DNA from 3 places in the Arthrobacter sp. 210 2 genome. Region 1 is predicted to be linked to each of the others. Evidence: riboswitches for the same ligand, from Rfam matches in the RefSeq annotation. Region 1 holds a riboswitch; each other region holds the start of a gene.
What was found. Region 1 has a riboswitch for cyclic di-AMP ahead of AC5RWA_RS18420 (C40 family peptidase). Riboswitches for the same ligand answer to the same signal wherever they lie in the genome.
Positions count from the first base shown of each region.

Region 2: linked by a shared signal. The riboswitch ahead of AC5RWA_RS07065 (aggregation-promoting factor C-terminal-like domain-containing protein) and the one ahead of AC5RWA_RS18420 (C40 family peptidase) in region 1 are both predicted to bind cyclic di-AMP.
Region 3: linked by a shared signal. The riboswitch ahead of AC5RWA_RS18865 (C40 family peptidase) and the one ahead of AC5RWA_RS18420 (C40 family peptidase) in region 1 are both predicted to bind cyclic di-AMP.

Region 1 covers NZ_JBNHIE010000011.1:119,876-129,959, reverse strand. The annotation lists gene AC5RWA_RS18430 (iron-dependent transcriptional repressor DtxR) at 1-52, shown strand, start outside; cyclic di-AMP (ydaO/yuaA leader) riboswitch at 200-412, shown strand; gene AC5RWA_RS18425 (M23 family metallopeptidase) at 423-1,241, shown strand; cyclic di-AMP (ydaO/yuaA leader) riboswitch at 1,378-1,548, shown strand; gene AC5RWA_RS18420 (C40 family peptidase) at 1,619-2,299, shown strand; gene AC5RWA_RS18415 (NlpC/P60 family protein) at 2,459-3,220, shown strand; gene AC5RWA_RS18410 (HNH endonuclease) at 3,505-4,005, shown strand; gene mobA (molybdenum cofactor guanylyltransferase) at 4,055-4,714, shown strand; gene AC5RWA_RS18400 (DUF6457 domain-containing protein) at 4,730-5,023, shown strand; gene AC5RWA_RS18395 (molybdopterin molybdotransferase MoeA) at 5,020-6,396, shown strand; gene fdhD (formate dehydrogenase accessory sulfurtransferase FdhD) at 6,508-7,386, shown strand; gene AC5RWA_RS18385 (alpha-mannosidase) at 7,511-10,084, shown strand, end outside.
Region 2 covers NZ_JBNHIE010000002.1:551,794-561,877, forward strand. The annotation lists gene AC5RWA_RS07040 (phosphatase PAP2 family protein) at 1-727, shown strand, start outside; gene upp (uracil phosphoribosyltransferase) at 740-1,375, shown strand; gene AC5RWA_RS07050 (glyoxalase superfamily protein) at 1,468-1,836, shown strand; gene AC5RWA_RS07055 (HAD-IA family hydrolase) at 1,852-2,532, shown strand; gene AC5RWA_RS07060 (YdeI/OmpD-associated family protein) at 2,513-2,956, opposite strand; gene AC5RWA_RS07065 (aggregation-promoting factor C-terminal-like domain-containing protein) at 3,098-3,820, opposite strand; cyclic di-AMP (ydaO/yuaA leader) riboswitch at 3,826-3,978, opposite strand; gene AC5RWA_RS07070 (HAMP domain-containing sensor histidine kinase) at 4,082-5,611, opposite strand; gene AC5RWA_RS07075 (response regulator transcription factor) at 5,617-6,357, opposite strand; gene AC5RWA_RS07080 (winged helix-turn-helix domain-containing protein) at 7,050-7,913, shown strand; gene AC5RWA_RS07085 (SixA phosphatase family protein) at 8,155-8,682, shown strand; gene AC5RWA_RS07090 (EamA family transporter) at 8,805-9,806, shown strand.
Region 3 covers NZ_JBNHIE010000012.1:31,876-41,959, reverse strand. The annotation lists gene AC5RWA_RS18920 (endonuclease/exonuclease/phosphatase family protein) at 1-151, shown strand, start outside; gene AC5RWA_RS18915 (NUDIX domain-containing protein) at 162-668, opposite strand; gene AC5RWA_RS18910 (DUF1918 domain-containing protein) at 719-910, opposite strand; gene AC5RWA_RS18905 (metallophosphoesterase family protein) at 984-1,490, shown strand; gene AC5RWA_RS18900 (glucose 1-dehydrogenase) at 1,581-2,474, shown strand; gene AC5RWA_RS18895 (DUF1810 domain-containing protein) at 2,478-2,921, opposite strand; gene AC5RWA_RS18890 (DNA alkylation repair protein) at 2,905-3,474, opposite strand; gene AC5RWA_RS18885 (TraR/DksA family transcriptional regulator) at 3,471-3,827, opposite strand; gene AC5RWA_RS18880 (aggregation-promoting factor C-terminal-like domain-containing protein) at 3,863-4,504, opposite strand; gene AC5RWA_RS18875 (hypothetical protein) at 4,543-5,046, opposite strand; gene AC5RWA_RS18870 (hypothetical protein) at 5,197-6,165, shown strand; cyclic di-AMP (ydaO/yuaA leader) riboswitch at 6,351-6,520, shown strand; gene AC5RWA_RS18865 (C40 family peptidase) at 6,524-7,381, shown strand; gene AC5RWA_RS18860 (protein adenylyltransferase SelO) at 7,470-8,945, opposite strand; gene AC5RWA_RS18855 (APC family permease) at 8,942-10,084, opposite strand, start outside.

The DNA.
Region 1 (10,084 bases):
GCTGGAGCTTCCTCCGGAAGTGGCCGCCCACGTGTTTGTCGCGGTCCGGTAGACGACCCGCCCGGGCGCGATTACCCTATCGAATGGCATTTAGGCAAAGATAACGGAATTGTTACTTTGGGGTTTAAGCCTCTATAGTTGAACGCGAGCGTTGATACTAAAGCGTTACCTGATCCGGAGCCGAGCTCTGCCAGCGGACCAGGTGCACGAGCAATAACTGGCAGAGGCGGGGGAACCACAAGCGGCAGCGGGGGACTGCCTTGGGGTGAAGTCCGTCAGCAGCAAGCCTCTTCCAGCGAAGGAACCCTTTCCGGGGATATCTCTGTGCCGAAGCTTGCCTACGGCGGACCGGGTCTTTGAACTCTCTGACCCGAATCCGACAGCTAACTTCGCAGGCTTTCAGAGAGGAATCCTTCTTGTCCATGCAGACCTCCAGGGGGCGCCGCCGCGCGGCCAGCCCCGCTTCGACACCGCGTGTCGTCGAAGTCATCCACACGGAGCGCCCCCGCGATCTCCACCGTGATGCGCGCCGCCGTCGGGGTCCCTTCCAGCAGATCACCGAGTTTGCCTCCGCCAGCGGCATCGGCCAAAAAGCCGGTATTGCCCTTGCCGCCACCGGCCTGGTGCTGACCGTGACTGTTCCGGCCACCAGCCCCGTGATGGCCACCGACGCCGGAGGCACACCTGTCGCTGCCTCGGCAGTTACGCCCCAGCCGGCTGTCACAGCCGAGGCGGGAGCCCAGATTGACTTCAGCCGCTCGGCGGTTGTCACGCAGGCTGACCCGGACGGCAAGCTTAAGCAGCTCCTCAGTGCCCAGTCTGCCGGCGCCGTCTCGAGCGCCGCTTCTGCCGGGAGCCTTGGTGCCCCGCTCGCCGCCATGTCCACTGCATCCCCCTTCGGCTACCGTGTCAGCCCCATCACCGGCGGCTCGGGCGACTTCCACCGGGGCCAGGATTATGTGGCACAGTGCGGCACCTCCGTCCTCGCTGCTGCCACCGGCACCGTGACATTTGTTGGCTGGCACCAGTACGGCGGTGGAAACCGCGTTGTGGTGGACCACGGCAACGGCCTGGAGACCACCTACAACCACCTGTCGTCCTTCAATGTGACAGAAGGCCAGACGGTCTCCCGCGGCGACGTTGTCGCGCTGAGCGGGACCACCGGAGCTTCCACCGGCTGCCATCTCCACTTTGAGGTGCAGGTCAACGGCGAAGTTGTCGATCCCACGCGCTGGCTTTAGTCAAATGAGTGCAATGTCTCACTTGGGTGTTACCAGCCGTGACCTGAATGTGACATTGCTGCAAAACTCCTGTACCGTCTAACTCGCGTCAACTTTTCCGAAGTTGACGCTCTTGAGTGGATTGCCTAGCTCTGCCACCGCTCAAGGTCCGTTCGCATTTCATCGTCTGGCAGGGGCGGGGGAACCAATTTTGGCCTTCTTCATGAAGGCCTTGGGGTTAAGTCGCAAAGCTTCCTTGGAAGCCGCGCGGCCGGGTGACTCCCATCCGAATCCGACAGCTCACCTCGCAGGCATTGGGAGAGGCTACCTTCGTGTCTTCACGCCATAATTCTGCGCGCCACCGTGCACAAACGGTTCGTACCAACCCTTTGGACGCCATGTCCAAGGCTGTTAGTGCCAATGCCGGGACAGTAGGTCGCCAGGCAGCAGTTGTCGCAGCTGCTTCCGGTCTTGTTCTTGGTATGGGACTGCCGGCCACTGCAGCGGACACCACCGCTGGTGTCTCCGCTTCCACCGAGTCGGGTTCCGCGCAGACCGCCCTTGCCGTCACCGCCGAGCCCACCGCAACCGTTTCCTTCGAACGCCCCGTGGTGACCACCATCGCTGCGCCGAAGATCGAGCCGGTCCGTGCCCAGTCCACCGACGCCGACGAAGCCGACGATGATTCAGCTGCGGCCACCACTGCATCCACCGCAGAAAAGGCAGTGGCGGCGGTCAGCTCAGCAGCCACCTCCGGCCTCGCGGCTATCGCCTACACCGGCATCGGCAGCCCCTACGTCTGGGGCGGCACCACCCCCAACGGCTGGGACTGCTCAGGCTTCACCCAGTGGGTTTACGCCCAGGCCGGCATCAGCATCCCGCGCGTCAACGCCTGGACGGCCATGACGCCTACCTCCACCCCGCAGCCGGGCGACCTGGTCATGCAGAACGGCGGCGCACACGTGGGCATCTACGTCGGCAACGGCATGATGATCAGCGCCCTCAACCCTTCCCAGGGCACCCTGCTGCACTCCGTGGCCGCCACCGGAACCTCCTCGTTCTACACCCTGGGCAAATAGTTCTTGGGCGCTTCGGCCCCGGGAACTATTTCTTTGCCCCCTGTTTTTCGCTAGATCACACATCCCCGTTCGGGGCGCGCCGACATACCCCCAAGATGCCGGCGCGTCCAAAACTCTCGGGCTGCCCACAGGCCCCGAGGAAATCGAAAGAGAGAACTGATGACTACTCGTGCTACCGCACGGCACCGCGCCGAGGTCACCAAAACCAACTCAATCGCCGTCATTGCCAAGGCTGTCGGCGATAACGCCGGCGGCGTGGGCCGCCAGGCCGCGGTTATTGCCGCCGCTTCCGGCCTGGTCCTGACCAGCGGCATTGCAGCCAACGCTGCTGATGCCAACATCCAGCGGGATTCCGCTTCCGCCTCGACGCTGGAAGTCGAGTCCGCTGTTGAAGCCCCCATCTCCGCGGCTTCCACCATCGCCATCACCTACGAAAAGCCCGCCGTGACCACTACGCCGGCCCCGGTTGTTGTCGAGGAAGAGCCCGAGGTTGAGGTTCAGGAAGCCGCTCCGGCAGCCCAGCCTGTTGCAGCTCCGAAGGTCACCGCCACGGTTACCGCTGCTCCCGCCCCCGCAGCTCCGGCGTCAGCCAGCGGCAAGGGTGCGGCCATCCTGTCCGCCGCTTACGCCCAGCTGGGTGTTATGCAGGACTGCACCATGCTGGTGACCAACTCCCTGGCAGCCGTGGGCATCAACTTCCACGACTGGCCTGCAGGCTACCTGTCCCTCGGCCGCACGGTCAGCGCCGCCGAAGCCCAGCCCGGCGACCTGATCTATTACGCCGACGGCGGTGCCGGCATGGCCCACGTTGCTGTCTACGCCGGCAACGGCCAGGCCGTGCACGGCGGCTACAACGGCAACCAGACGGTTGTCTTCAGCGCCAACGTAGGATCCGGCCCGGTATTCATCCGCGTGAACTGATGTTCCCGACGGGACGCCTGGTTGATCCCCGGCTGACCTGACGGACTGTCCGCTTGAAGGAACATGACCCCTGCCTTTGTGGCAGGGGTCATGTTCGCTTTAACGGACTGGGCGCACCCTGTGGCCCGCCCTGCGCCCCCATGATGCAGGAGGGCGATGCCGGGCAGATTAGCCGATAGTGGACTTCTTTGTTTACTCTTGTGGTGTCGATCCATAGCCCGGACCATGCCGAGGGCAGCCGGCCCTCGTGCCCCTGACGGGTGCGGCCGTGAAGAGGTACGTGCATGCGCACTCTCGTTCTGAATGCTGGATATGAACCGCTGGCGGTTATTTCATTCCGCCGGGCGCTGGTGCTTGTGCTGACCAACAAGGCGAGCGTGGTGGCTGAGGGGGACGATCCCGTGGTGGGTCCCCAGGAGATCCTGGGCCGCCCGTCCGTGATACTCCTGAACCGCTACATCCGTCCCAGATACAACCACGCCACCGCCGTCAGCCGGCGGGGTGTGCTCAGGCGGGACGGGCACAAGTGCGCGTACTGCGGAAAAGCGGCCCACACCATTGACCATGTCCATCCAAAATCCCGCGGTGGTGCCGATTCCTGGGAGAACCTGGTAGCCGCCTGCCTCCGCTGCAATAACGCCAAAGGGGACCATACCCCGGCCGAAATGGGCTGGAAGCTGCGGTTCGTGCCGGAGCCTCCGCACGGCACCATCTGGCAGATTAAGGAACTGGAAAAGCCCACGCCGGCGTGGGATCCGTTCCTGTTGCCCGAACGCGCTGCCTGACCTGCCTTCCGCACCCCGCCACATCCGTGACCGCCGGTAGGCTGGGACCGTGGAATCGAACATGCCGTCCTTTGATGCCCTCATCCTGGCTGGGGGCCGGTCCGCACGGCTTGGCGGAGTGCCGAAGCAGAACCTGCAATTCCAGGGTGCCACCCTGCTGGAGCGCTCCCTTGCTGCCGCTGCAGCGGCCCGGCGCATTGTGGTGGTGGGTCCGCCCGGGCTGATTCCGGAGGGCATCCTGTCCTGCCGTGAACAGCCCGAGTTCGCCGGGCCGGCAGCCGCGATTGCCGCCGGTCTGGACACCCTCGCCGGCGCGGGGGCGGGGTCCGACTACACTCTGGTGCTCGCCTGCGACATGCCGCTGGTGACCGACGCGGTCAGTGTGCTCCAGGCGTCCCTGGCAGCCGGGGAACGAACGGGGGCGGACGCAGTCCTGGCCCGGACTGAAGACGGCACACCGGCAGGCCGGATCCAGCCACTGGCCGGTTTTTACCGCACAGGTGCGCTAAAAAAGGCTGCGCAGGATCTTGCGTCCCGGGGAGCCCTGATTAACGGTTCTGTCCGCTCGCTCCTTGCTAGTCTGGACGTGCAGCTTGTCAGCGTCCCCGCCGCGTCCACAGCAGACGTGGATACGTGGGACGATGCCGCCGCACTAGGGATTGCCGCCGGCAACCAGGACAAGGACCATGGCCGTCCCGGCCGCAGTTAACGTGGGAGGCAGTTCATGAAGAGCCAGGATGAAACGCTGGAGGAATGGTGCAGGTCCCTGCTCCAGGCCTATGAACTCGAGGACGTCCAGGTAGACGTCAACGCCATCCTGTCCCTTGCCGGCGTAGCAGCCCACTCCGTGGTCCGCCCGGCTGCTCCGCTCACCACGTTCATTGCCGGCTTTGCCGCCGGCCTGGCCTCCGGCTCCGGCCGCACAACGGATGCCGCGTCCATGGACTCTGCCCTGGCCGTGGCGCGTTCACTTGCTGCCGACTACGACGCTGAAGCCGCCGGGACCCCCGGCGAATGACCGGGGAACCCCAGGGAGAAGCAGGTAGACCCGAAGGGCAGGACACCCCGCACCACCTTGCCCACACATGGGAGGAAGCACGGCAGGCAGCGTTTGATGCTGCCACGCCGATTCCTGCCGGCCCGGTGGCCCTGGAGCTTGCCCTGGGCCGCCGCCTGGACCAGGACATTGCGGCACTGCAGGACATGCCGCACTATGCGTCCTCGGCCATGGACGGATGGGCTGTCAACGGCACCGGCCCGTGGATCCTGGTTGAGCCGGGGGCCAGGCTGGCGCCGCACCAGGCCAGCCCCATCGTGACCGGCGGCCTGATTCCGCCCGGCGGCAAGGCGATACTGCGCAGCGAGAGCGCGGTTTTGGGCAAGGACGACGACGGGCTCCCCATCCTGGAAACCGGTGGAACCGCGCGACCGGGGGAGCCGCGCAACGGCCAGCACATCCGGAAGGCGGGGGAAGAAGCCAGGGAAGGGGACGTCCTGGTCAAAGCCGGGGTGGAGCTGAATCCCGCGCATCTGGCACTCGCTGCCCTGGCAGGCCACGATGAGGTGCGCGTCCAGGGCAAACCCCTGGTGCGGCTGCTGCTGACCGGCTCCGAGGTCGTGGCGGAGGGCCTTCCGGTTCCGGGCCAGGTGCGCGACACCTTCGGTCCCCAACTGCCGGCAGTGGTCGCAATGCTGGGCGGCATTGCCGGGGGACAGCAGAAAATCGGCGATTCCTACGAGGAATGGCTCGCCGGCCTGGAGGATGTGGTCCCGGAGGCGCCCGGCGCACCCGACTTGCCGGCCGACGTCGTGATCACCACAGGCGGGACCGGACGCTCCGGCACGGACCACCTGCGCCGCGCGGTTGCCGAGCTGGGCGGGCGGCTGGTCATCGACGGCGTGGCCATGCGCCCCGGGCATCCCGCCGTCCTGGCTGAGCTGCCGGACGGCAGGTTCGTGCTGGGCCTGCCGGGAAATCCGCTGGCGGCAATGATGGCATTGTCAACGGTGGGTGCCCCCCTGCTGGCTGCCCTGGGCCACGGCACCATGCCCTCCGTACAGGAGGTGCCGTGCGGAACAATGATCGAACCCGATCCCGGGCGCACCCGGCTGATGCCTTTCCGCCTCCTCTACGGCATGGCATCCCCGGCCCAGCACACGGGGCCGGGGATGATGCGGGGATTGGCTTCTGCCGACGGCGTCATGGTGGTGCCGCCACACGGCGTGCAACTGGGTGAGCCGGTGCCGGCTTTCGCCTTGCCGTGGAGTCCGCCAATTCCCGCCCCCGCTGAAAGCCCGGCCAAGGCCAAGCCCCGCAGTGCGGGCCGGACTGCACGGACGGGCACCAAACCCGCGGACGGTCCGGTGGACTGGAGTGCCCTTCTTGGCTGAGCGGCGCGCAGGGTTATCGTGCAGGGTTAAGAGGGTTGGTTCAGCGGTGCACCTGGTTGAGCCGGGTCCCCGCGGTTGTCATGATGGAGTTATGAACAGGCAAGGTGGGACATGGGACGCGTAACCCAGCGCCGCAAGGTGCACAAGTATGTTCTGGACGGCTCACCGAACGCCATCGAGTTCCCCGTCCGGTACCGGGAGGACGTCCTGGCTGTCGAGGAACCGCTGGAGATCCGCTTGGGATCCCTCTCCTTCTCCGTCACCATGCGGACACCAGGCGACGACTTTGACCTGGTGGCCGGTTTTCTGGTGTCCGAGGGTGTCATCTGGTCTGCTGAACAGCTCGTTTCCCTGCGGTTCTGTGCCGGCGAAGACGAAGACGGAGTCCAGACATTCAACGTGGTGGAGGCGCAGCTGCGGCCGGACGTCCCGCTTCCTGCCACCGGACGCAACGTGTATACGTCCAGTTCCTGCGGCATCTGCGGTACGGACTCCATAGAATCGGTCCGCAAATCCTCGCATTACAGCCCCCAGTCCGATCCCGTGACGGTGGATGCCCAGGTCCTTGCCTCGCTGCCGGCACTGCTCCGCCAGTCCCAGCGCCTCTTTGACGACACCGGGGGAGTGCACGCGGCCGGCCTGTTCAAGGTGGAGGACGACGGCGGTGTAAAGCTTTTGTGCCTCCGCGAGGACGTGGGGCGGCACAACGCCGTGGACAAGGTGGTGGGCTGGGCGCTGCGCGAAGGCCTTCTCCCGCTGCGCGGAACGATCCTCCAGGTATCGGGCAGGGCATCCTTCGAGCTGGTCCAGAAAGCCGCCATGGCAGGAATTCCCGTGCTGGCCGCCGTCAGCGCTCCCTCCAGCCTGGCCGCTGAACTGGCCGAGGCCGGCGGAGTGACGCTGGCGGGATTCAGCCGGGGTACCAGCCTGAACGTGTACGCCGGCAACGCCCGCATCACCGGGCCGGTGGTTCCCGTGCCGTCTGCGTGAGCTTTCCCCGCCGGGAGTTTCCGGGCACGCTCGCAGAAGGGGTTGGATATCAGGCTACTAGCGGGTAGATTTGTCCATCGAATGGACACGATAGTCCACTTTCATACTTTGAAGAAGGCCCATATTGCATGACGACCGCCGGATCACGGAAGTCCGCCTGGAGAGGTTTGTGCGTGAGCGCATCAACCCCGCCGTGTACAGCAGGAGCCTTCCCCTTGCCCTGAGCAGCTGGGATGTGCCGGACGAACCGGTCCCCGCGCTGGAGGCCATGCGGCAGGAATTCCGGCCGCAGGACCACGGCGCCCCATGGGGAAAGCCGTGGGGCACCAAATGGCTCCGCCTGCAGGGCGAAGTCCCCGAATCGTGGGGTACCGAACCTGACACCACCGTGGAAGTTGTGGTGGACCTCGGCTTCACCATCGAAACCCCGGGCTTCCAGTGCGAGGGCATTGCCTGGCGGCCGGACGGCACCATCATCAAGGCCGTCTCACCGCGGAACCAGTACATTCCCCTGAAACTGCTGGGTGGGGGCATGGCCGTGGATTTCTACGTGGAGGCCGCCGCCAATCCGGATGTGGCCCAGGGCTGGACCTTCGCCGCCACGCCGTACGGTGACAAATCCACCGCCGGAACAGCCCCTCAATACCGGCTGGGACCCATTGCCATCGCCGAGCTGAACCAGACCGTGTGGGAGCTGCAGCAGGATGTCTGGACCCTGGCAGGACTGATGGAGCAGCTGCCCCTGGAGCTGCCCCGCCGCCATGAAATCCTCCGGGCCCTGGAACGCATGATGGACGTGATGGATCCGGACGATGTTGCCGGAACCGCCGCAGCAGGACGCGATGCGCTCGCCGGGGTCCTGGCCCGGCCTGCCTACGCGTCCGCCCACCAGCTGGTCGCCACCGGGCACGCGCACATCGACTCCGCCTGGCTCTGGCCGGTCCGGGAAACAATGCGCAAATGCGCCCGGACGTTTTCCAACGTGGTGTCCCTCATGGACGAGAACCCGGACTTCGTCTTCTCGTGTTCCTCGGCGCAGCAGCTTGCCTGGATCAAGGAGTTCTACCCTGAGCTGTTCAGCCGGATCCGGGAAAAGGTCCGTTCGGGCCAGTTCGTTCCCGTGGGCGGCATGTGGGTGGAATCGGACACCAATATGCCCGGCGGCGAAGCCATGGCGCGGCAGTTCGTGGAAGGCAAGAGCTTCTTCCTGGCCGAGTTCGGCATCGAATGCCGGGAAGCCTGGCTGCCCGACTCGTTCGGGTACTCCGCAGCCCTGCCGCAGATCGTGAAATCCGCCGGCAGCCGCTGGTTCCTGACCCAGAAAATCTCCTGGAACCAGACCAACAGGATGCCGCACCACACCTTCAACTGGGAGGGCATCGACGGCACCCGGCTTTTCACCCACTTCCCGCCGGTGGACACCTACAACTCCGAACTGAGCGCACGCGAACTCGCCCATGCCGAGCGGAACTACCGCGACCACGGCCGGGGAACAGTCTCGCTGGTGCCATTCGGCTATGGCGACGGCGGCGGCGGGCCTACGCGGGAAATGCTGGCCGCAGCAGCCCGCACTGCCAACCTGGAAGGCTCCCCGAAAGTCCGGATTGGATCGGCGGAGAGTTTCTTCCAACAGGCGGAGGAAGACTACCTGGCCCTGCCCGTGTGGGTGGGCGAGATGTACCTCGAGCTGCACCGCGGCACGTACACCAGCCAGGCCCGGACCAAGAAGGGCAACCGGCGCAGCGAACACCTGCTGCGGGAAGCGGAACTGTGGTGCGCCACCGCCGCCGTCCGGACAAACGGCGCCTACGCCTACCCGGCGGCAGAACTCAAGCGCCTGTGGCGGCTGGTGCTGCTGCAGCAGTTCCACGACATCCTTCCGGGCAGCTCCATCGCCTGGGTCCACCAGGATGCCGAGCGCAACTACCAGGCGATCGAAACCGCCCTGGAAACACTCATCGGCCAGGCCGCTGCCGCTGTGCTCGGTCCGGGGGAGCGGCAGTTCCTGCTGAATGCAGCACCCCACCCGCGGGACGGCGTGCCGGCGCTGGCAGCGGCGGAACGCGCCACCCATCCTGAGGCTGTGTGTGCCACAGCTGATGCCGGCGGCTACATCCTGGACAACGGCATCATCCGCGCCGTCCTGGACGCCGATGGCTTGCTCACCTCGCTGGTGGACTACGCCAGCGGACGCGAAGCGATTGCCCCGGGCGAGCACGGCAACCTGCTGGAACTGCACCGGGACACCCCCAACGAGTGGGACGCCTGGGATATCGATGAGTTCTACCGGCGCAACGTCACGGCCCTGGCCACCGCACTGTCCGTGAGCCTTGAAGAGCACGGTAGCGCCGCCGTCGTGGTGGTGGAGCGGCTGGCCGGTACCTCACCGCTCACACAGCGCATCACGCTGGAGCCTGGAAGCCCCTCGCTGTCCATTACCACTGCCGTTGACTGGCAGGAACGCGAGAAGCTGCTGAAGCTCGGTTTCGCCCTGGACGTCCGCGCGGACCGGTCCGCCGCCGAAACCCAGTTCGGACATGTTTTCCGGCCGACGCACACCAACACCTCCTGGGAAGCTGCCAAGTTCGAGATCTGCGCCCACCGGTGGATCCACGTGGCTGAACCCGGCTACGGGGTGGCGGTGTCCAATGCGTCCACCTACGGGCACGACGTGGGCAGGAGCGTCAGGGCTTCCGAC
Region 2 (10,084 bases), on a different contig from region 1:
AGCCCTGGTGGTCAGCCTTGCCGCGCTGGGCACCGAGGTGTATTCCGACGTGGTGGACGAGGAAGGGCTGGCGGGCCTGGATATTCCCGCCCTCGAATACTTCCAGACGCTGCGGAACCCGGAAACGGACGCCTTTGTCACCGCCTTCACGAATGTGGGCGGCGGGGTCGGCATGCCCATCCTGGCAAGCGTCCTCACGGCCTGGCTGACCTTCCTGAGCAGGACATGGCGGCCCATCATTTTGGTCGGGGGTGCGGCACTGGTGTCCACCACGGCCACCACAGTGGGCAAGCGGCTCGTGGGCAGGACCCGCCCGGACCACACAGAAGCGGTACCGCCGTACGAGTCCTCTCCGTCGTTCCCCAGCGGCCATACCCTGAACACCACGGTGGTGATCGGTGTGCTGCTCTACATCATGTGCCTGCAGTTCCAGATGCTCTGGGCGCGGATCACCGCCATCACGGCAGGGGTCATCTTCATCATCGCCATGGGCCTGAGCAGGGTGTTCCTGGGCCACCACTGGCTGACGGACGTTATGGCCGGCTGGCTGCTGGGCCTCGCCTGGGTGGGAATGGTGATTCTGGCCCACCGGCTGTTCCACCTGATCCGGCGCCGGGAGCACGCAGGCCCGGCACCCACCTTCGAGCACCCCGTGGTGCGCGATGTCGTGGCGGATGCCATGCACCATGAGGGCCACGGCGGACGCGGCAAGGATAACGCCGGATGATAGTTTTGACGCATGCGCACTCTCGTTGTGGACCACCCGCTGGTCGCCCATAAGCTCACCGTTCTCCGGGACAAAAACACTCCGTCCCCGGTTTTCCGGCAGCTGACGGAAGAACTGGTGACGCTCCTGGCGTACGAGGCCACCCGCGAGGTCCGCACGGAACCGGTCACCATCGAGACGCCCGTCAGCACCACCGTGGGTACCGCGTTCACCAAGCCCACCCCGCTGGTGGTTCCCATCCTGCGCGCAGGCCTGGGCATGCTCGAGGGCATGACCAAGCTGGTGCCCACCGCCGAGGTGGGATTCCTGGGAATGGCCCGGGACGAGGAAACCCTGGACATCATCACCTATGCAGAGCGGCTCCCGGAGAACCTCACGGACCGCCAGATCTTCGTGCTGGACCCCATGCTGGCCACCGGGGGAACGCTGCGCGAGGCCATCAAGTTCCTGTTCAAGCGCGGCGCATCCGACGTAACGTGCATCTGCCTGCTGGCGGCGCCCGAGGGCCTGGCCAAGCTGGAGGAGGAGCTGTCCGGCGCCAACGTCACCATCGTCCTGGCCTCCATCGACGAGAAGCTGAACGAGAAGTCCTACATCGTCCCCGGGCTTGGGGACGCGGGCGACCGCCTGTACGGCATCGCAGGCTAGCTTCGCCCCGCTAAGCTCCGGTAGAGGCTTCCCGCCAAGCCGGGCAAGGGCGAAGCCTTCCGCATTCCCGGGCCCGGCCGTAGCCTGTGCCCATGGACTGGAAACTTGAACTTGTATATGTCCCTGTGTCCGATGTGGACCGCGCCAAGGATTTCTACGTCAACAAGGTGGGGTTCAACGCCGATTTCGACGAGCGGCCCACGGACTCCATCCGCTTTGTCCAGCTGACGCCGCCCGGCTCCGCCTGTTCGATCTGCATCGGCGACGGGCTCACGGACGCCGCTCCCGGCACGGGCTCCAACCTGCAGCTGGTGGTCAGCGACATCGAGGCAGCGCACCGGCACCTGAAAGGCAACGGGGTGGATGTCAGCGACGTTGATGTGCAGGACTGGGGCCACTTTGTCTACTTCGCAGACCCCGACGGCAACAGGTGGGCGGTGCAGTACATCCCCGGCCGTTAGGGCACGATGGGAAGCATGAGCCATTCCGCTCCCGCCAGCCAACGAACCCTGACCTGCCGTGCCGTCCTGTTCGACATGGACGGCACGCTGGTGGACTCCACCGCTGTGGTGGAAGAGGTCTGGGGTGAGTTCGCCGTGCGCTACGGCCTGGACTTCGAGGAGATCCTGCGGACGTCCCATGGTGTGCAGGCCATCGATACGGTCCGGCGTTTTGCCCCTGCCGGTGCTGATGTTCACGCCCTGGCTGCGGAGCTCGGGGCCATGGAGCGGGTCCGGACGGACGGCATCCTGGCGTTGGCCGGAGCGGCGCGGCTGCTGGCAGCCTTGCCCGCCGACGCCGTCGCGCTGGTCACCTCCGCCGACCGTGTGCTGGCCGACATCCGCATGGCCGCTGCGGGGCTGCCCATGCCGGCCATTGCAGTCACGGCCGAACAGGTAAGCCGCGGCAAGCCGGACCCGGAAGGCTACCTCAAGGCCGCAGCCCTCCTGGGAGCGGAGCCGGCGGAGGCGCTGGTGTTCGAGGACGCCCCCGCCGGCATTGCCGCGGGCGTTGCTGCGGGCATCCGCACCGTGGCTGTGGGCCCAAACACCGGACCGCTGCCGGACGGCGTGCTGCACATCGCGGACTACAGCAGTGTCACCGCCGTCGTGGATGCGGAAGGCAACGGCCAGCCGGTCATTTCTTTCCGGCTTTGAGGTCCGCCACAACCTTGGCGATCCGCCGCCCCCGGGTTTCCGGTGTCTTGGCGTCATCCAGCGGCTCTACATACCGCCGCTGGGCACTGTAGCTGAGGGTGGCGTAGAACTCCTGTGCGGCCGGCTCCGCAGCCATCGCTGCCGCAAGGTCCCCGGGAACCTCCACGATCCGCGGCTGGGTGTCCAGTTCCAGCTCCACGTCCACGGTTTCTCCAGCGGAGACCCCCGTGAACTCCCGGTTATGGGCGCTGAGGGAGATCATGTTCCGCCCGCCCATCGCCGCAATGCTGCTGCGGTAGCTCTTGCCGTTGATGGTCACCACCACCGGAGGCCGCCTGCCGGCCCCCAGCCCCTCCACAACATGCTCGGGAACCTCAATGCCGGTCTTATTGCCGCTGCCCTGGATGGTGGTAGTGAACTTCATGGTTCAAAATAAACCAGGCCCCGGGCCGGCTTCAACACAAGGGCTTCAACAGAAGTGGCCCCCTACAACAGAAGCGGCCCCCTTCAACGGAAGAGGGCCGCTTCAACAGACTGGTGCCGCTTCAACGGCGGCAGCGCAGGCTTAGTACCAGTTGTTGGCGTAGTGGAAGTTCAGGGCGCCGCACGGGGACTGGTAGCGCTCCTGGATGTAGTTCAGGCCCCAGTTGATCTGGGTGCGGTAGTTGGTGAGGTAGTCGGCCCCGGCGCTCGCCATCTTCTCGGCGGGCAGGGACTGCACGATGCCGTAGGCGCCGCTGCTGGGGTTGGTGGCCGTAGTGGTCCAGTCCGATTCCTTGTCCCACAGCGTCACCAGGCACTGCATCTGGTCCGCGGCCCAGCCGTAGGATGCCAGCTGGCCGGCTGCATAAGCCTGGGCACCTGCGGGGTCATTAACCGCGACGACGGGAGCCGGCTCGGGTGCCGGTGCCGGTGCGGGCGCGGGTTCAGGGGCGGGTGCCGGAGCAGGTTCTGCCGGAGCAGGCTCGGGTGCGGGGGCCGGTGCCGGCTCCGCGGCCTGGGGCACAACGTTGATCGCAGGGGGCGCGGGTGACTCGGCCGGGTTGGACCGGATCTCGCTCTTCTCGATGCTCATCTGCGCGTCCGAATCCGCTGTGGACTGGGCGCTTGATGAGGCCGTGGTCATGGCATTGGTGGCCTGGCCTGCGGCGCCTACTCCGACCAGCAGTGCACAGGACGCTGCCAGGACTGCGGCACGCTGGCCAAAGGTGAAGTTCTTGCCTTCAGGGCGCTCCGCATTGCTGTCAGAGCCGTTTTTCGGGCGCGGTTTTACCGGGAATTTGAACATGATTGATCGCCTCTCACACCTGCGGAGTTAGCTGTCGGGTTCGGATGAGGGCATCCGGCCACACGGAAAGATCACGTGCTGGCTTAACCCCAAGGGCGGTACATGCCCGGGACGGTGGGTCCCCCGCCTCTGCCTTGGTCAATCGGGGAGATCCGGGAAGTGGCAGAGCTTGGCGTCATCCGGATATGCGGTCCGAACGGGAACCGCACCCAATCGACGGTACAGGAGTGGAACGCTTAAGTCACATTTAGGTAACGGAGATCACGACGACGGCGCGTCGTCTTGCCCCTGTTGCTGCAGGAGTGGCAGTTGCAGGGCGAACTCCGTATGGCCTGGCCGTGACGTCACCGTTACCCGGCCGCCGTGGGCTTCCACGATTGACTGCACGATGGACAGGCCCAGGCCGCTGGTGCCTTCGGCCGCGGAGGCTCCCGCCTGGTCTCCCGAGCCTTTCCGGGCCGCGTCTGCGCGGGCAAAGCGTGAAAAGACATGGTCCACGAATGCGGCAGGGATGCCCCCGCCGTCGTCCGTTACCGTTACGATCGCCGCACCCTCGGGCGAGGTGCCGACGCCGGTCACCACTGTGGTGCCGGACGGTGTGTGCTTGCGGGCGTTGGAGAGCAGGTTCACCAGCACCTGGTGCAGCTGGGAGGCATCGCCGTTGACCACCACCGGCTCATCGGGCAGCTCAAGGCGCCAGGTGTGTCCGGGGGCCATCACCTTCTCGTCACTGACGCTCTCCACCACGAGCTGCGTGAGGTCCACTTCGCTGAGTTTCAGGGGCTGCCCCTCGTCCAGGCGGGCGAGCAGCAGCAGGTCCTCCACCAGCGCCGTCATCCGTTCGGACTGGCTCTGCACCCTGGCCAGCGACTTCTGGCCGTCCGGAGTTAAGTCCTCCGTCATCCGCATCAGCTCGGTGTAGCCGCGGATGGCGGTCAGCGGGGTCCGCAGCTCGTGCGATGCGTCCGCCACGAACTGCCGCACCTTGGTCTCGCTCTTCTGCCGTGCCTGCAGCGCACTGGCCACGTTGTCCAGCATGAGGTTCAGTGCATGGCCAACGCTGCCCACTTCCGTTCCAGGGTTGGAGTTCGACGGCGGCACGCGCACCGCCAGCGCCACCTCACCCGCGTCGAGCGGCAGCTGTGACACCCGGGTGGCCACCTCGGAGAGCTGTTCCAGCGGCTTCATGGTGCGCCGGATCAGGATGGTTCCGGCCAGCCCCGCCAGCAGCAGGCCCCCCAGCGAGACGAAGACGAAGGTCCACACCAGCGACGTGAGGGTGCTTTCTTTGCCGGTGAGGGGGAGCCCGGTCACCAGGACATCGCCAAAATTTGTTCTCACCGCAACGAGCCGGTAGCTGCCGTTGGAGAGGGCGCGGTCCACCGGTTGTGCGTTGGCGGCCAGCGCCAGCAGGGTTTCCTTGTCCTCGGTGGACAGCGCGGAACGGGTGGTGTCTGACGCCAGGAAGCCGCCGCTGTTGACCTGGCCGTTGAGGATCCTGGCGTTGACCGTGCCGACGCTCTGCCCGCGCGCGTCCAGCGGGTCGCGTCCGTTGAAGCCGCCCATCGGCGGACGGCCGGGATCATTGGCCCTTTCTGCAGCCTGGCTCAGCTGCTCATCAAGCTGCCGTGTCAGGAAGGCATCCATGGACGCGTAGCTGACCACTCCCACAGCGCCGCAGATCGCGATCAGCAAGGCCATGGCCAGGAGGATCAGCCGGGTGCGGAGGTGCCAGGTGGCGGGTTTGAGCCAGCTCCGCCGATGGGACTGCGGAGCTTCGGGGGAGACCATGGCGCCTACTCCGCCGGCTTGATGACGTAGCCGGCCCCGCGCACGGTGTGGATCATGGGCGGGTGCACGGCATCGATCTTCTTGCGCAGGTAGGAGATGTAGAGCTCCACGATGTTGGCCTGGCCGCCGAAATCGTAGTCCCACACCCTGTCCAGAATTTGCGCCTTGCTGATCACCCTCTTGGGGTTCTCCATCAGGTAGCGGAGGAGCTCGAACTGGGTGGCCGTGAGCTGGACATCGTCACCCGCCCTGGTGACCTCCCGGGTATCGACGTTGAGGACAAGGTCGCCCACCACCAGCTCGGCGGTGTCCATGGCAGCAACCCCCGAACGCTGCACCAGGCGGTAGAGCCTGAGCAGGACTTCCTCCATGCTGAACGGCTTGGTGACGTAGTCGTCGCCGCCCGCGGCCAGGCCCACGATCCGGTCCTGGATAGCGTCCTTGGCGGTGAGGAAGAGCGCTGGCACCTCCGGCGCAAAGGCGCGGATCCTGGCCAGCAGCTCGACGCCGTCGAACCCGGGAAGCATCACGTCCAGCACCAGCACGTCGGGGCGAAAGTCCTTGGCGAGTTTCACCGCCTCCGGGCCGTCGGCGGCCACGGCGACGGACCAGCCGGCCATCCGCAGGCCCATGCTCATCAGTTCGGAGAGGCTGGGCTCATCGTCCACCACCAGGGCACGGATGGGGGAGCCGTCCGGGTGCGAGAGCGTGGGGAGGTTGTTGGTCATGGAGTGCGAAGTGGCCATGGGACAACTCTCCGATCATTCGTTTAAGCCGGGCTATGCGCTTCCTGTGCCCAAGCTGTGAATCCCAGCCTAGCCAGCTGAATACTGCCCCCCTTCTGCTGCAGGACTTTCACCAGCTCGTGCGGAACTCCTTACGGTCCTGCTGCTGGAGCCATAACGCGCTTTCGGTGCCCCACACCTGAAAATTTTTCTTGCCCCGTCCGCGCGCCGCTGGACACGTCCGGAAAGTAAGGAGGCTGATTTTGGGATTCGTCCCTCAGTTGAATAAAAAAGTAGGAAAGCAGTGTTTGGGCGAAGAATGTTCCGATTTCGCGCCTTTTATGGCCTTTTGTCGGATAACGAACGTTATTCTTTGGCCACTTCTAGAATCGTGATCTGCGCCACAATGGAGCATTTTGTCTCACCATGCGGACGATCGCGTCCATTGTTACTTGCAAGTTGCCATTGTTACGCTGCACACTTCCAATGTGAACAAGAACTCAACAGCACCTGCAGCCGCAGAATATTGGCCCAGCACATCAGCTGCTGCCGACATGCGCTGTTGTCGAATGCACGCCTGACCTTCCCACCCGCCGAAGTTCCTAGGCATTCGCCCCCCAGCCCAGCGTCGGGCGCCCCTCTCCAATTCGCATTGCGGGGAAACCCAGCATTCGAGCCGCTACTGCGGCCATTCACATTGAGGTAAGCATTCCATGTCAGTTGCATCCGGATACGTCCACATTTCCGTCCGTAACGCCGCCAAGGCCGGCCAGCCCTCCGGTCTGCGCCCCGGCTTCGGGCCCCGCCCGTCGCTCTCGCCGTCATCCGGAAGCAGCTTCCCGGCCCAGGGCTACGCCCCGCAGGGATACAACCCCAACTCCTACGGACAGCTGCGCGCTGTTCCGCCGGCCGAGTCTGCGCCCGTGACCGCACCCACCCCTGTAGTAGCAGGACCCAACGCCGTACGTCCCGTCGCAAACGACACCGTGGCCCGCGGGTTCGTCCTCTACATGGGCATCGACGAGGAAACCGCGGCCGCTGCAGGCACCTCCATTGCCAAGCTCGCCCAGGAAATCCGCGCCTACGCCCAGTCCCTGGTGACCGGGGCCGAGAGCTACGCGGCCGTGGCCGTTGCCCCCGCCGGCACCCCCGGTTCCGCGCTCGACGTCGTCCGTTCCACCTTCGGCGACCCCACCGTCAACTCCCGCCAGCGCACCGAGGCGCCCCGTCCGCAGCAGCCGCAGGAGCCGCGCCCGTCCGGTGTCCTCATCGACCTCGCCCGCCGCGAAGTGCACCTCGACGGCGAGTCACTCAACCTCACGTTCAAGGAGTTCGAGCTCCTGAACTACCTCGTGGAGAACGGTACCCGCACCGTGGGCCGCGACGAACTCCTCGAAGGCCTGTGGCGCAACGCCGAAGAAGTGCCCAACGAGCGCACCATCGACGTCCACATCCGCCGGCTCCGCTCCAAGCTGGGCCGCCTCGCCAACACCGTCCGCACCGTCCGCGGCCAGGGCTACCGGTTCTACGAGCACCCCGAAGTTGTGGTCTGGGCCGCTCCGGAATACTCGATCTAGTACTCCTGTTCGCACGCCTTAAGGCGGCACGATCCCTCTGCGCCTGCGCTCGTACCGCCCCACCGCCTCCCTGGCCTCGCAAGCTCGGCCAGGGAACCCTGGCAGTGTGGGCCCAGCAACAACGGCGCTTTCGGGATGTGCCGCCTTTGGCGTTTACCCAGCCTCTCCGGGCATGTGCCTCTGCGGCTGGTTGGGCTCCGTCGGTGCGCCCCGTAATTTCCGGGCCGACTAGGCTTGGGGCATGAGTGAGCACCATCTTCGACGGCTTGTGATCATGCGGCATGCCAAGGCCGACTGGCCCGGGGGCGTGGCTGACCATGAGCGGCCACTCGAGGAGCGCGGGCACCGGGAAGCCCCGCTGGCCGGGCGCTGGCTGCTCAAGCACAACATCGTTCCGGATTTCATCCTGTGCTCCAGCGCGCTGCGGACCCGGCAGACCTGCACCTGGGTGTGCTCCGAACTTGGCGACAAGGCCCCCACCCCCAAGCTGGAGGACGGGCTCTACGCTGCTTCGGCGCTGCGGATGCTCACCGTCATCAACCACGTGCCGGACACCGTCACCACGCTCATGCTGATCTCCCACCTGCCGGGCGTCCAGGACCTGGCCATGCACCTGGCCTCACGGGACTCCGACCACGACGCCTACATGGATGCCGCCACCCGCTTTCCCACCAGCGCACTGACCGTTCTGGAGACCGAAAAATCGTGGGCGGAGCTGGACGGACAGGACGCCCGCATCACGAAATTCAAGGTTCCCCGCGCCCATTGACCCATGTAGGTCGCGCCAAGTGTCGTTATGGGCACTCTAAACGGCAGATAGCGCTACCCAGTTGGGGCCGCGATTTCCCGCAGCAGCCCCGCAATGTGCCCGTGCTCTGACACAGTGGGAGCGTGAACCTCCGAGATTCCCTCCTCGCCGCCCTGGTTGCCGTCCTGTGGGGCCTGAACTTCGTTGCCATCGACGTCGGGCTCCACCCCGAAGGCCACGAAGTGCCCCCGCTCCTGTTTGTGGCAATGCGCTTTGTGCTCGTCGTCTTCCCGTGGATCTTCTTCATCAGGAAACCGGACGTCAGCTGGAAGGCGATCATCGGCGTCGGGCTGTTCATGAGCGCGGGCCAGTTCGGCCTCCTGTACCTGTCCATGGCCATGGGCATGCCGGCGGGCCTCGCCTCGCTGGTGCTGCAGGCCCAGGTGCTGCTGACGGTCCTCCTCGCCGCCGCCTTCCTGGGGGAGCGGCCGAACCGCAGGCAGCTGGCAGGTGTTGTCCTGGGCGTGGCGGGCCTGGCGGTGGTTGCAGTGGGGCGCAGCGCCGTGGCACCGCTGTTGCCCCTGCTCATTGTGCTGGCCGCGGCCCTCTCCTGGGCTGCCGGAAATGTTATTGCCCGCAAGGCCAAGGCTGCCTCCGGACTTGGCCTGGTGGTCTGGTCCGGTGCGGTGGTGCCGTTGCCCTTGGCCGCGCTTTCCCTGCTCGTCGACGGCCCGGACGAGGTCATCGCCACGCTCACCACCCTGCAGCCGCCCACAATCCTCAGCGCCCTCTACACCGCGGTGTTTGCCTCGCTCGTGGGCTACGGAATCTGGAACCGGCTCCTGGCCAACCACCCGTCGTCGGCCGTTGTCCCATTCACTTTGCTGGTCCCCGTGGTGGGGATGACGGCTGCCTGGCTGGCGCTGGCGGAGGTTCCGACGCCCACCGAACTGGCCGGCGGGCTGCTGCTCCTGGGCGGGGTGGCGACGGCGGTGCTCACCGTTGGCGGCCGGCGGCATCAGCGCCGGGGTGCCGAACCGGCACCCGGCTTGGGTGCCGGCGTGCGGACCGGCGGGACGGACGACGACGGCCGCTTGGCTGCCGCGGGCACCCTCCCCGGAACGCGTGAACCGGAGGCCCGCTGAGCTGTTGCTGTGTTCCTTGCGGCAGGGCGCCCCGTTGTGGCGGCCGGACGCCGCTGTGCCGGGGACTGCCTGCCGCTCGGGGTGCCGCGCCGCCGTCCGGCGGGCCAGGCGGCGCCGAGGAACAGGACCAGCAGGGTGGCGACGGACGAGGCAGCGGCACCAATGAAGTAGTTGTCCGGGTCGCTGGTGGGCAGGGGAGTACCCAGGAATGAGGACTGTCCGTCGTATGCCAGTTCCCACGTGCCCATAAACGCCAGGGCGAAGCCGACCGTGAGGCT
Region 3 (10,084 bases), on a different contig from region 1:
CCGCACCTACACCCGGTACAAGGTGTTCAAGGGCCACTTCGACTTCGCGACGTCCCTGGGCCTGGACATCCAGAGCGTGGAGACACTTCCGCGCGGTAACTCGGACCACCTTCCCATCCTGGTCACCGCCGAATACGGCCCGGACTACTAGGCAGCGCGCTCTACGGGGACGCCAGCCGCTCCCGCAAGGCAGGCCATGCCGCCGCGAAACCGGGGTGCAGTTCCTTCGATTCCACCTCGCCCAGCGGAACCCAGAGCAGTTCAATGCTCTCGGGATCGCTGATCACCGGATCGAAAGGCTCCCGCACCAGCACCACCACGGTGGTGTAGGACCAGTAGCCGAGATCCAGCACCGAGGTGAAGAGCACGTCCACGCCCGCAGGCGGCACCGCCGCTTCCTCAAAGGCTTCGCGGAGGGCGCCGTCAACGGGTTCTTCGTTTTCGTGGAGGGCCCCGCCCGGCAACCCCCAGGTACCGCCGTTATGGCTCCAGACAGCCCGATGCTGGAGCAGAACGCCTTTGGACGGGTCATAGGCAAGCACTCCCGCAGCGCCGAACCGGCCCCAGTAGCGGCCGCGCTCCCCCTCCACCCAGGCGTCACCGGGATCCCGGGGACCGGTCCGGACGGGCGGAGTGGAGGATGCTGCGGAGGCCGGTGAATGATCCATCACGCCAGTCTGCCAGCTCATTCATCCTGGGCCCAGCACACCGCCCGGCCTCAGGTGCCGTGCCCGCGTTCGACGGCGAAATCACCGCCGGGGTACATGATGGTTTCGTGTCCGTCGTCGAAGCGGACCAGGTAGGGCGGCGTTCCGCCCTGGCCACGCACTTCAACGATCACCCCGTGACGGTCCGTGGATCCCACAGTCCTTCCGTGGACGATGATCCGGTCACCCTGCGCTGCCTCCATGGCAATCACCTCCAGCCCCCAGATTACGTCCACGCAGCGGGCCGGAACAGGCCCCGCGTGGCAGGATTTCCCTATGCCGCTCAGCCTCCTCCTGATTGCCGATACCCATGTCCCCAAACGGGCCAGGGACCTTCCCGCCCAGGTATGGTCCGCCGTCGAGCACGCCGACGTGGTGTTCCATGCGGGGGACTGGGTGGAGGCGGCATTGCTGGACCGGTTGGAACAGCGAAGCCGTTCGCTGGTGGGCGTGTACGGGAACAACGACGGCCCGGACCTGCGCAGCCGCCTCCCCGAAACGGCGCACATCACCCTGGAAGGCGTCCGTTTTGCCATGGTGCATGAGACCGGGCAGGCCAAGGGGCGGGAGCTGCGGTGCGAGGCCCTTTTCCCGGATGCCGACGTCCTGGTTTTCGGGCACAGCCACATCCCCTGGGACACAACCTCCCCAAGAGGCCTGCGGCTGCTGAACCCGGGCTCCCCCACGGACCGCCGCCGGCAGCCCGCCTGCACTTTTATGACGGCGACCGTCGACGGCGGCAAGCTCGCGCAAGTGCGCCTCGTGGAAGTCCAGCGGGTGTAATCACGGGTTGGCAGGTGGCCGCTCGATGCCTAGGCTTGAACGGTAAGCATACTTAGCTTTTGGAATCCACCAACCACCAGGAGGACCACCATGACAGACCAGTACACCTTCCGTAACCCGGTCACCGCCTACGAGCAGATCTCCCCGCCGGAACAGCACCAGCCCGAGCCCGGCCTGGATGCGGAGCTGACGCCCAAGGCGGACCTCGGGGAGGACACCTACCGCGGCACCGGACGGCTGGAGGGCCGGAAGGCGATCGTCACGGGGGCGGACTCCGGGATCGGCGCGGCGGCGGCCATCGCCTTCGCGCGGGAAGGGGCCGACGTTGTCCTGTCGTACCTGCCCCAGGAGGAGGAGGACGCTGCCCGGATTGCCGGCATCATCGAAGCCGCGGGCCGCAAGGCCGTCAAGGTTCCCGGGGACCTCAAGGACCCGGTAGTCTGCCGCGAGGTCGTGGACACGGCGGTGGCCGTGCTGGGCGGCGTGGACATCCTGGTCAACAACGCGGGCAAGCAGGTGGCGCAGGAGGAGCTGGCCAATATCACCGACGAGCAGTTCGACCACACGCTCAAGACCAATGTGTATGCGATGTTCTGGCTGACCAAGGCCGCGCTGCCGCATATGCCTGCCGGGTCCACCATCATCAACACCACGTCCGTGCAGGCCTACAACCCGTCGCCGACGCTCGTGGACTATGCCACCACCAAGGCCAGCATCAACAATTTCACCAAGGGCCTGGCGCAGCAGCTGGCGCCCAAGGGCATCCGGGTGAACGCCGTTGCGCCGGGGCCCATCTGGACCCCGCTGCAGGTCAGCAGCGGCCAGCCGAAGGAGGACCTGCCGGAGTTCGGGCAGTCCACTCCCCTGGGCCGCGCCGGGCAGCCGGCGGAACTTGCGCCCGCGTACGTGTTCCTCGCCTCTCCGGAGTCCAGCTTCGTCATTGGTGAAACGCTGAACGTCAACGGCGGCAGCCCCACGCCGTAACGGCTATGCGCCGTCCTGTTCAGCCAGCAGGGCGTCGGTGGCTTCGTCCGGCTGGCCGTCGAAAAACTGGGCCAGGACGGTTTTGAACACCGTTTCGCCGGGCGCGGCGCGGAGGAAAAGCGTCATGGACGACTGCAGTTTGCGGGCGTCGATGCCGCCCAGGATGTCCTCTGCGGCGCGCCCGGCGTGGTTGGTGAGTGCCTGGGCGCATTCGAGCAGGCGCGGTCCCAGCACGTCGTGCTCAAGGTATGCGCGGGCTTCGGCCAGCGAACTGATGGCGTATGTCCGGGACGTTGCGCTGTGCCCCAGGCCCGCAATCTGCGGAAAGATGAACCACATCCAGTGGCCGGATTTTCGGCCCAGCTGCAGCTCTGCCAGCGCCTGATCATAGATTCCGCCGCTGTCCTGCGCCGAGAGGAAGCGTTCCAGGTCAAAGGGCTCGTTCATGGGTGTCTCCTTGTGGTGGGGCTTCCGGTCTGGCTTGCTGGTCAATCAGGGCCGCTGCCTGGCGCAGCCGGGTGTCCGGGTCCTTCCGCCACCGGGCCAGGACGACGTCCGCCCGCTGCCGGTCCCGGTCGGGCAGCCCCGCAAGCAGCGGCACCACCACATCGGCCACCAGCGGATCGGCGAGTTCCCGGGTCTGCGCGGAGCGGAGGAAGCCCTCCATCCGGGTCAGGTCGGAGTGCCGGAGGACACCCACCCTGGACTGGAGCAGCACCACGGCCGCCAGCCGCCGTTCGAAGACGGGCCGGGCACCCGGCTTCGGCTGGCCCCACAGGGCGGAGGCGAGCAGCACCACCCCGTCATGGTCCAGGTCCTTGTACTTCCGGAGTGCATCGCGGACGGTTCCCCGGACTGCGCCCACCGAGGAACCGTAGGAGGCGAGGGCCCCGCCCAGCCTGCTCCCGACGTCGTCCGCCCGGTACCAGGCACCCTCATTCTGCAGCGTGCGGTCAACGAATCCTGCCGCAGCCGTGACAGTGTCCGCGGTGCTGCTCACTGCCGGCCCGCCGCAGCGTGGTTGATGCAATACGGCGTCCAGGGCCGGGCCTCCAGCCGCCCTTCGGCTATGGCTTCACCGCAGACGGCGCAGCTGCCGTAGGTCCCGGCCGCAAGGCGTGCGAGGGCGGCCTCCACCTGGTCCAGGCCTGCGCTGCTCTGCTTCAGCAGCGCCGAAGCCTGCGAGAGTTCGAAGGCGATGGTGGCGCCCTCCGGATCGTGTTCGTCGTCCACGTTCGAGTCCTGGCGGGCCGAGTTGGCCGAGGCGATATCCGCGCGGAGGGAGGGGAGCAGGGCCACCTTCCGTTGCCGCTCCTCCTCGAGCATGATCCGGAACCGTTCGAAATCAGGCATGTGAAAAGCGTAACCGCCCGTGCATCCAGTGCGGGTCAGTACCAGTTTTTAGCCACGGAGTGGTTCCAGGCCCCGCACGGCGAGCCATACCGTTCACGGATGTAGCCAAGGCCCCAGTCGATCTGCGTGCGGTAGCTGGTGAGCCAGTCGCCGCCGGCGCTGGCATACTTGCCCGGCGGCAGCGCCTGCGGGATTCCATAGGCCCCGGAATAGGGGTTGGTGGCGGTGGTCAGCCAGTTGGATTCCTTGGTCCAGAGCTGGGCGAGGCACAGGAACTGGTCCTGGCCCCAGCCATAGGCGCCCAGGCGGCCGGAGGCATAGGTCTTTGCCCCCGCCGGATCGTTGACGGCGCCGCCGGGTATGGAAGGTACGACGACGGCGGGCGGGCCGGGCGGGACAGCAGGCGCCGGCGGAGGTGCTGGAGCGGCGGGAGCCGCCGGGACAGGATTCGCCTGTGCCGGATTAGGACGGGCCGGATTAGGAGGGGCCGGATTGGGAGGGCCGGGATTCAGGAGCCCGGGATTCGCGGCCGGCGGATTCCGGGTTCCGGCACCGGCAACACTGGCGCCGGCTGCCGCCTGCCGGCGGGCCTGTTCCTCGGCGGCTGCCCGCTTTGCCGCCTGGGCTGCCTCATAGGCCGCGAGCGCCGCCTGGCCCTGCCGGTACTCCCCCTCCACTGCCGCCGTCGTCCCCTTGAGGGAGGCAAGCTGTGCGGTCAGTTCCCCGCTGCGCCGCTGCTCCTCCCGATCTGTCGCGCCACGGCATCCTGCGCGGAACGTGCTGCGTCCAGGGCCACGAAGAAACCCATGGCTGTCCCGCCAGTGCGGTAGGACTGGGCGGCCAGCGCGCCGATCTCCCTCCTGTGCTGCAGCAGTTCACCGTTTGCCTGGGCAGCCTGCGCGGCCAAGGCGTCCACCCTGGCGGTGGCGGACTGGAGGGCGGCGTCGGCCACGGCATAGTCCGCAGCCGATGTCACTGCGGCGCTCCCCACCGACTCGGACTGGCTCTGCAGGCCGTTGAGCAGGTCATTGATCCTGGAGATTTCGGCGGCCTTGCCGGTCTCCGTCTGCTGCGCCTTCTGCACATCCTCCCAGGACGGATACCCGCCGGGCGGCATCTCAACGGCTGATGCCGGGAGCAGCGCGGCCGAGGTGGCGAGGGCAACGGCCAGCAGGCCTCCCAGCAAGGGAGATCTCGCATTGGTCACGAACGGGGACATAGTTCCGAAGCCTACCGGCGGCACAACCGCCCCAGCGGTCACAGTAGCCACATCGTTACATTGCTTGTTGTGCTCAGCGGAATCTGGTGGCAGCGGTCGCGCAGCACGGGATTTCCGCCCTCGGCGCAGTGCCGATCCTAGACTTGTTCCATGGGCGGGCACAGCGCATCGGCAGGCACTGGAGCGCACCTTCCACGCCTTCGCCGCCTGCGGCTCCTGGCCGCGGCGGCAGCGCTGGCGGCGGTACAGGCAACGTCGGCATGCACACCCTTCGCAGCACCGCGGGCTACCGGGCCGGCACCGACTGTCGCAGCAGGGCAAGGACACATAGCTGTCGAGCTAAACCAGTCACGGGACCAATATGGCACGCCTGAGGTCCAGCTGCAGCTCACCAATACGTCAGACGCTGCTGTGACGGTGAGCCAGGCCGAAGTCGTCTCTCCCTTTTTCAAAGGAGCGATCGGCTGGATGCCCGCCGGGGGTGGCATCGAACTGCCGCCCGGCCAGCCGAAAAGCCTGCCGGCGGCGCTTCCTGCTGCAACGTGCGAGGGGCACCCCTCCCCCGACGAAGAAACGGCGAAGGCCACCGTCCTCGTGACCTCACCCGGACAGTCCCGGCGCCGGCAACTGACCTTCAACGCCTCAGATCCATTCGGGGTCCTCCGGCGCAACAATGGCGAACTCTGCCTCGCCGCCGCAGTAGCCGCCGTGGCGGACATCCGCCTGGGCACACAGCTGGAGGTGGCACCGGACGCGCGCACCGCCGTCGTCCATCTTGTGGTGGCCCCGCACCCGGCACCAGGTGGGAAAAACCCGGACCAGGCGGCCCGGTCCCTGACGATACGGAGCATTGGCGGCACTCCCCTGCTGGCCGAAGCGCCCCGGAATCCCTGGCCGGAAAACCTCACCCTCACGGCGGGTGACGGCCCCCGTCAGCTCCCCTTGCATATCCGCCCCGCCCGCTGTGACCCGCATGCCATTGCGGAGGACAAGGTGGGCACTGTACTGCCCCTCCATGTCACCGTCGACGCCAAGCAGGGACCTATCCGCGTTCCCGCAGGAGCGGTGTTACGTGCGCAACTTTATGACTTTGTTACGCGCTCGTGCGCGCAGGGTTAGCAGCGGACTATCAGGCGAGGTCAGCCCGGCATCTTAGCCGACAGTCAAAACGATTGCTTAATCTGAGAGGAGGACCTCGTATGTTATCCAAATGTGACAATCAGCGGCTGGGCGGGTTATGGTCTTTCACGTGTCCCTCCCAAGCGGGACATTCCCCTCAGCATGCCGAGCCCTGCCGCTGATACGGGATTCAATCGCTTTCCTGTTGGCAGGGACGGGGGAACCAAGTTTCCGCGGCTTTTTCAAAGCCTTGGGGTTAAGTCGATAGCGCCTCGTTCCGTTCGGGGTTGCTTTCGGCCGGGTATCTCCAACCCGAACCCGACAGCTCACCCCGCAGGCATGGGAGAGGCGATCAACCGTGTCAAAAAATTCCATCACCGCCCGTCACCGCGCGACTCCGGCCCGCTCGATCGTGCTTCAGGGTTTGGCTGTTTCCGCCAAGTCCCAGGCCCGGACGCTCGGCCGCCCGGCCCTCGCAGTTGCCGCTGCATCCGGCATCGCGTTCGGCGTCGGAGCTCCGGCCCATGCAGGCGTGACCGGCCCGGACAGCACCGAAGCCACTAACGTCCAGGCCTACTCGGCGCCCGCCGCCGCAGTTGCCGCCCCCGCAGCAGCAGCCTCCAACGTCCACACCGTTGTTTCCGGTGACACCCTGGGCGCCATCTCGGCCGCCAACGGCGTCAGCCTCAACGATGTCCTCGCGGCCAACGGGCTGGACATCTCCACCATCATCTACCCGGGCGACCAGATCACCATCCCGGGCGCCGGATACGCAGCACCCGCCGCCGCTCCGGTCCAGGCCGCATCCGCTCCCGCGAACACCGGCATGAACATCTCCTACGCCTCCACCGCCCCCGCTCCGGCACCGGCCCCGGCACCGGCACCGGCTGCTCCCGTTGCCACCGGAACGGGCACCGGCGCAGCCATCCTGGCCAACGCCTACGGCCAGCTCGGCGTCCAGCAGGATTGCACCGCCATGGTGGAGAAGGCTCTCCGCGCCGTTGGCAAGTCCGTGGGCGACCTGGCCCCGGGCCAGTTCTACCAGTACGGCTCCGTGGTGGGCACCCCCGCCCCGGGTGACCTGGTGATCACCGCCGGCCACGTGGGCGTCTTCGCCGGTAACGGCCAGGTTGTCAGCGGCGGCGTTGACGGCTTCAAGACCGAGGTCCACTCCATTAGCTGGCTCAGTGGAGCTTCCTTCGTCCGCGTAGCGTAATTTCGCTCGCATACCGAAGCAGCGCAGACAAGGGCGGCAGCCGGGATATCCCGGCTGCCGCCCTTGTCTCGTTCCCGGCCCTTCCGGGTTACGTACCGCAGAAGGTCATGTAGGTGCCGAAGTCTTCCGGCGGGCCTTCCGTGTAGCGTTCAAGGCCCGGGCGTTCATCGTAGGGAGCATTGACGGCCTGCAGCAGCCGGTGCAGCGGATCAAGGTCCCCCTCGGTGGCGGCCGCGAGCGCTTCCTCCACGAGGTGGTTGCGCGGGATGTACACCGGGTTCACCGAATCCATCAGGTCAGCGTCGGGATCCAGTGCCAGCCACTGCCCGGCCCAGGCGTCGAACGCGGCGAGGTCCAGGACCATGCCGCGGGCCGGCCGGACGTTCCCGCGCGCTGCCTGGCCGAGGTTCCGGAAGAACTGGGTGTAATCGACGGGGCCGTCCTTGAGCAGCGCAACAACCCCGTCCACCAGCTCCGATGCTGCGGCGTCCCCAGGGCTTCCGGCCGGGGCTTCCGGGAGGCCCAGCTTGGTTTTCATGCCGCTGAACCAGGCATCGCTGTACTGCTTCCGGAATTCGCCCAGGGCTTCCACGGCGGGGGCAACGGCCTGTTCCTGGTCCTCATTGAAAAGCGGCAGCATCGCTTCGGCGAGGCGGGCGAGGTTCCATTCGGCCACGACGGGCTGGTTGGCGTACGCATAGCGTCCGCCGACGTCGATGGAGCTGTAGACCGCGGCGGGATTAAAGGCGTCCATAAAGGCGCAGGGTCCGTAGTCGATGGTTTCACCGGAGATGGTCATGTTGTCCGTATTCATCACACCATGGACAAACCCCACCAGCATCCACTGCGCCACCAGCGAGGCCTGGGCGGACACTACGCCCTTAAAGAGGGCCAGGTACGGGTTTTCTGCTTCGGCAGCGGCCGGGTAGTGCCTGGCGATGGCGTGGTCCGCCAGCCGGCGCAGGAGCTCGATGTTGTCCGTTGCCCGCGCGTACTGGAAACTTCCCACGCGCAGGTGGCTGCTGGCCACACGGGCCAGGACCGCGCCGGGCAGCATGTCATCCCGGCGCACCTGCCGTCCGGTGCCCACCACGGCGAGCGAGCGGGTGGTGGGGATGCCCAGCGCATGCATCGCCTCGCTCACCAGGTACTCGCGCAGCATGGGACCGACGACGGCACGGCCATCGCCTGCCCGCGCAAAGGGTGTGCGGCCCGAGCCTTTGAGATGGATGTCCCGCAGGCGGCCGTTCGCGTCCACGATCTCGCCGAGGAGCAGGGCCCGGCCGTCGCCGAGCAACGGCGAGTAGCCACCGAACTGGTGTCCGGCGTAGGCCTGGGCCACGGGGGTTGCCCCTTCCGGCAGGTGGTTGCCGAGCAGGAGCCGGACGCCCTCGGGCATGCGCAGGTAGTCCGGGTCGAGTCCCAGCTCATGTGCGAGCGCTTCATTGAAGACCAGGAGCTGCGGGTCGGGGGCTTCCTCCGCCTGCCAGGGAACCGCCAATTCCGCCAGTTCCCGGGCGAAGCGGCCGTCGAAAGTAACTGTTGATTCTGCAGAGGCAGTCATGGGTTAACCCTATCCCTGTCGTTGGAATCCCTGTCGTTTGTCCGCCGGTTGACCAGCCAGGTAACCAGCCACAGGACAACCCCGATCACCATCAGTCCGCCGGCAATCTGGTACTGGATCACGTTGCGGCCCACCCACGGGCCGGCAAGGAACGCGCAGAGCAGTGCCGCCACGAGGGGCAGTTGGCCGGGCGAGGTGAAGAACACCTTCCGGTCGGGGTCCCGCTTCCGCCGCAGCACCAGGCAGGCCACGTTCACCACGGTAAAGACGCACAGCAGCAGGAACGCCGTGGTGCCGGACAGGTTGGCCACAATGTTGCTCTCGGGATCGCTGGTCACATAGAGGATCAGGCCCAGCGCGAGGATGGTGGAGAAGGCGATGCCGGCCCAGGGGGTGCGGCGAACGGGCAGCACCTTCCCCAAGGCCCGCGGCAGGACGTGTTGCCGGGCCATGCCGTAGATGAGGCGGCTGGCCATCAGCATGTTGATCAGGGCTGTGTTGGCGACGGCGAAGACGGCCAGGAACGGGAAGACCCGGTCGATCGGGAAGTCGGGGGAGCCTTTGTGGACCACTTCCAGGAGCGCGGCTCCCTCAGCTTCCCGGATGCCTTCAAGCTCGGTGGGGGTCAGGACGCTGACCACGGAGACCGCCACCAGCATGTAGAGGAGCACGGCGATACCGAGCCCGGTCAGCATGGTCCGGGGGAAGATCTTCTCCGGGTTCCGGGTTTCTTCCACCATGTTCACCGAGTCCTCGAAGCCCACCATGGCAAAGAAGGCGATGGAGGTGGCGGCGGTGACGGCCAGGAACAGTCCCTTGTCCTGGTAGTCGTTGAACACGAAGATTTCGCCCGGATTGCCTGTCCCCTGGGCCATAACGTAGAAGCCGACGCCGATCACGATGCACAGCGCGATCATCTCCACCAGGGTCAGCACCACGTTGAATTTGACGCTCTCCCCCACGCCGCGCAGATTGATGACCGCCAGCAGGAGCATAAACGCGAGGGCCACCGCAGTGATCACGCCCTGCCCCGGATCACCCATCACCCCGTTGATCTCCAGCCCGCCGAAAAAGTTTTGGGCCAGGACGTTCGCCGATGTCGACGCGCTGGTAATGCCGGAGCAGACCACGGCGAAGGC